DNA from 2 places in the Arthrobacter sp. UYEF21 genome. Region 2 is predicted to be linked to the other one. Evidence: predicted binding sites of a transcription regulator. Region 2 holds the regulator's gene; the other holds the start of a gene.
The links. Region 2 encodes HrcA, which represses chaperone genes, less so after heat shock. Its sites were predicted from a motif close to TTNGCACTCGNNNNNNNCGAGTGCNAA; they were not measured.

Region 1 (2,394 bases), on a different contig from region 2:
CAACCTGGGTGCCTTCAACGGGGCGTGCGTTCTCGAGCAGGCGGGCAGCGACGGCTTCAACGGAAACCTCGATGCCGCGCTTGATCTGGCCCGGAGCGGCGCCAGCCGCAACATTGCGCAGGCCTTCCTTGACCAGGGCCTGGGCCAGCACGGTGGCCGTGGTGGTGCCGTCGCCGGCAACATCGTTGGTCTTGGTGGCTACTTCCTTGGCCAGCTGTGCGCCAAGGTTTTCGTACGGGTCATCAAGCTCAACTTCGCGGGCGATGGTGACGCCGTCGTTGGTAATGGTGGGTGCCCCCCACTTTTTGTCGAGGACAACGTTGCGGCCGCGGGGGCCGAGCGTCACCTTGACAGTGTTGGCGAGCTTATCGATGCCGGCTTCAAGCGACCGGCGGGCAGCGTCGTTAAACGCAAGCTGCTTTGCCATGGTTTTGTCCTTTCAAGACAGAACCCCGCGCTGCTGTTCAGTCAGGGACGGAACAGCAGCGCGGGGATCCAAAGAGTTACTTTACGACGATCGCCAGAACGTCGCGGGCGGACAGCACGAGGTACTCGTTGCCGCCGGTCTTGACTTCGGTTCCACCGTACTTGGAGTAGATAACGACGTCGCCAACGGCTACGTCGACGGGAACGCGGTTGCCATCTTCAAAGCGGCCGGGGCCGACTGCAACAACTTCGCCTTCCTGCGGCTTCTCCTGCGCGGAGTCCGGGATAACCAGGCCGGAAGCCGTGGTCTGCTCGGCTTCGAGCGGGCGGACAACAATACGATCCTCAAGAGGCTTAATAGAGACCGACACTCGGACCTCTCCTTCTACGTCAGCAAAATTCATGGACAGTTAGGCTGTGTCGCCGTGGCTGGCAAACCGTCGTCGCGGTGCCGGCAGCAGCCTGGCTGGCAGCTCTTCATGTGTTAGCACCCTCCTAGGGAGAGTGCTAATGACGACTCTATGTACTGGTTAGCACTCGGTCAAGGCGAGTGCCAGAATTATGTCCCCGGCGAACAGAATCAGCGGCCAGCAAGGTCGTCAAAATCCACGTCCTCATCGCCGTCGTCGCCGTCCTCTGCAGTGCCCCGCTTCAGATACAGCACCACCGCGCCGCCCACGGCAGCCAGCAGCGAAATCACCAGCAGGATAGTGCCGCCCACGCGTATGCCGGCGTAAAGTCCGCGGATGTCCCGGGCTTCGTCAGTGGCGTCCTGGATATCGTTGCCGCCCACGGAGTAGACAGTGGCGTTGAAAGTGTCCAGGAAGAAGATGATCACCAGCAGCGCGATGCATACGACGGCTACTGCGGATCCTGCAATCAGGGCGGGGCGGGCAATCTTCACCAGGTCCGTGCGGCTGGTTGGGGACGGTCCGGACGGCTGGGTGCCTGCGCTGTCTTCCATGCCTTCAACCCTAGCCGGAACAGGGCGCCGGCCCACCTCCACTAGGCTTGAACCCATGTCTTCAGTACCGCAGGAACAGATCGCCCCACTGCTCACGAGCGAGGGTTGGGAGCTGCTGGCATCCCTGGGGCCGTACCGCGAGGACGGGGCCTTTGAACTCAATTCGACGCTTCGCAAAGCGGGGCACTCCCCCGAACTGGTCTCCGCCGTACTCACCCAGTCCAGGCTGCGCACCAAGGCCGAGCTCAAATTTGGCGAGTTCGCCCGGAGCATGCTGTTCACCCAGGCGGGCCTTGAACAGGCAACCCGGCTCAACGTTGCGGCCCGGCACGCAGAACGGTTTGCGCAGGCCGGCATCAGCCATGTGGCGGACCTCGGCTGCGGGCTCGGTGCTGATTCCCTGGCCCTGGCATCGATGGACATCACCGTCACGGCCGTGGAGGTGGACGAAACCACGGCTGCCTGCGCCACTGTCAACCTCATCCCGTTTCCCAACGCCAAGGTGGTGCATTCGGACGCCATGACGGTTCCGCTGGAGGGGGTCGACGGCGTCTGGCTGGATCCCGCGCGCCGGGTCACCTCCACCTCGGGTACTAAACGGATCTGGGATCCCGAGGCGTTTTCGCCGCCGCTGTCTTTTGTGGAATCCCTCGCAGCCACCGGGCGCGCCGTCGGGGTCAAAATGGGTCCCGGCATGCCGCACGAGTCCGTGCCCACCGGGTGCGAGGCGCAGTGGGTTTCTGTTGGCGGCGATGTCACCGAGGTTGCCCTGTGGTTCAACTCCGTCAGGCGTCCCGGGATCCGCCGGGGCGCCTTGCTGCTCGGGCCGCAGGGAGCTGCGGAGATCACCAGCGCCGAAGACTTCGACGGCGGTCCCACCGCAGAGGTGGGTCCGGCAGAGGGCTACCTGTACGAGCCCGACGGAGCGGTGATCCGCGCGGGCATGGTTGCCGACGTTGCGCTTCAACTCGGCGGGCACCTTTTGGACGAACACATCGCCTACA
Region 2 (2,394 bases):
ATCCTTGATCACAGTCCCGAAGCCTTCACAGCTGCCGCACGGGGCCGCCGTCATGACCTGGCCCAGGATGGAGCGCACCGCACGCTGGACCTGGCCGCTGCCGCCGCAGATATCGCAGCGTTCAGGGTGGCTCCCGTCGCGGCAGCAGGAGCCGTTGCAGGTGGGGCAGGTGACGGCGGTATCCACCTCAAGTTTGCGGTTGACGCCGAACACGGCATCGCGGAGTTCGATCCGGACGCTGATGAGGGCGTCCTGGCCGCGGCGGACCCGTGACGCCGGGCCCGAGGATCCGCCGGCGCCGAAGAACGTATCGAAAATGTCCTGGAACGCGAAGCCCTGGCCGGCGTATCCACCGCCGCCGAAACCATTGTCGGTACCGTTTTCGTTACCGGTGGTGTCATAGACGCGGCGCTTCTGGGGGTCCGAAAGTACCTCGTAGGCGTGGGTCACGGCCTTGAAGCGGTCCGACGCATCGTCCCCGGGATTAACGTCCGGGTGAAGGGTGCGGGCCAGCTTGCGGTAGGCCTTCTTGATCTCTTCTCCGGTGGCTTCCGGCGAGACTCCGAGGACGTCGTAGTGGCTGCTCAAAGTTCGTATCTCTTCCTTGTTGTACTGCCGGCAGCCGGGCTGCCGGCTCCGCTCTTCATGCCTGGACCGCGGCTGTTACGGACCCAGAATTCTTGACAGGTAACGGGCCACTGCCCTGACGGCGGCCATGGTGGTGGGATAGTCCATCCGGGTAGGGCCCAGCACACCGATCTTGGCCGTGCTGTCCGGTCCGTAGGCGGTGGCCACCACGGAGGCTTCGGCCAGGCCGTCATAAGGATTTTCGCGGCCGATGCTGACGGTGACTCCACGCGGGTCCTGGGCCATGTCACTGAGCAGGCGGAGCAAGACAACCTGCTCCTCCAGTGCTTCGAGCACCGGTCCGATGCTGAGGGGAAAATCCACGTTGGACCTGGCCAGGTTCGCCGTCCCGGCCATCACCATGCGGTCCTCGCGGCTGCTGTGCGCGAGCGTTTCCAGCCCCTGTGCCAGCGCCTGGGCAGCAGCACGCTGGCCGGGAGCGACAGAAAACACCACGCCCGGCAACGACTGGGCCAGCCGGCTCAGCGGTGTGCCAGCCAGCGATCCGAGGAAGTGTGTCCGCATGGCGGCGATACCGTCCTCGCCAAGGTCCTGGCCGACGTCGAGCACGCGCTGCTCCACCTTGCCGGTGGTGGCGATGAGCACCAGAAGTACCTGACGGGGCGCCAGCAGAACAAATTCGATGTGACGGATGGTGGCCCGGCTCAGATGGGGGTACTGCACCACGGCCACCTGGTTGGTCAGCTGGGAGAGCAGCCGGACAGTCCGGTCCAGGACGTCATCCAGGTCATCAGATCCCTCCAGCAATGACTGGATGGCCTTCTTTTCCGCCGGCGAGAGCGGCTTCACGGCGGAAATCTGGTCCACAAACAGCCGGTAGCCCTTGTCCGTGGGGATGCGGCCGGCGCTGGTGTGCGGCGCGGTGATCAGGCCCTCGTCTTCCAGGGCCGCCATGTCGTTGCGGATGGTTGCGCTGGACACACCGAGATGATGGCGTTCAACCAGGGCCTTCGAACCCACGGGCTCGCGGGAGTGCACATAGTCCTCCACGATGGCACGCAGTACTTCCAGTTTGCGCGGCTCGCTCACACTCCACCTCCATCCACGGTTGCGCCTCAATGGTCACGGCCTGTTAGCACTCGACGTGCCTAAGTGCTAACAGTCTAATATGACTCACCCCGTTGTTAGCATTGGTACCGCTCCGGGCGAACATTCAAAGGCACGATCTAGCACAAGGCGGAATCAATCCATGCAATACCAGAACTGGGGTCCGCAGGAGATCAGCGCGCCCGTCCGGAACGAACTGCCCGAGGTTCCCGTCGAACGCGGCATGGTTCTCGAAGACGCCCAGTCCGGTTGGGTAGGAGCGGTGACCCGGGTGGAGAAGTCCGGCGGCATGCATGTGGTGGCCCTCGAGGACCGGCGCGGCAAGTCGCGTTCGTTCCGGCTTGGATTCGGTTTCCTTTTGGAAGGCCGGCCCATCCGGCTGGTGCCGCCCGTGCCCAGGCAGAACACCGCCGCTCCAGCCGGCCGGACAGCGTCCGGTTCGGTGCGCGTGGCCGGCCAGCGTGCCCAGGTGGCCAAAGCGAGCAGGATCTGGGTGGAGGGAAAGCACGACGCCGAACTCGTGGAAAAGGTCTGGGGTGACGATCTGCGCGTGGAGGGCATCGTCGTGGAGCCTTTGCACGGCATCGACGACCTCGCGGGGGCGGTGGCCGGCTTTGGTCCCGGTCCCGGACGGCGGCTTGGGGTCCTGGTGGACCACCTGGTCCCGGACTCAAAGGAGTGGCGCATCGCGGCCGGTGT

Region 1: a site for HrcA is predicted at 957-983, ahead of groES (co-chaperone GroES). Genes of this name have one in related genera too.

The regions. Positions count from the first base shown of each region.
Region 1 covers NZ_JBEPNF010000002.1:185,981-188,374, forward strand. Annotated here, with positions in the region: gene groL (chaperonin GroEL) at 1-427, opposite strand, end outside; gene groES (co-chaperone GroES) at 504-797, opposite strand; gene ABIB27_RS04080 (hypothetical protein) at 1,007-1,390, opposite strand; gene ABIB27_RS04085 (THUMP-like domain-containing protein) at 1,446-2,394, shown strand, end outside.
Region 2 covers NZ_JBEPNF010000001.1:628,379-630,772, reverse strand. Annotated here, with positions in the region: gene dnaJ (molecular chaperone DnaJ) at 1-588, opposite strand, end outside; gene hrcA (heat-inducible transcriptional repressor HrcA) at 664-1,677, opposite strand; gene ABIB27_RS03030 (DUF3097 domain-containing protein) at 1,838-2,394, shown strand, end outside.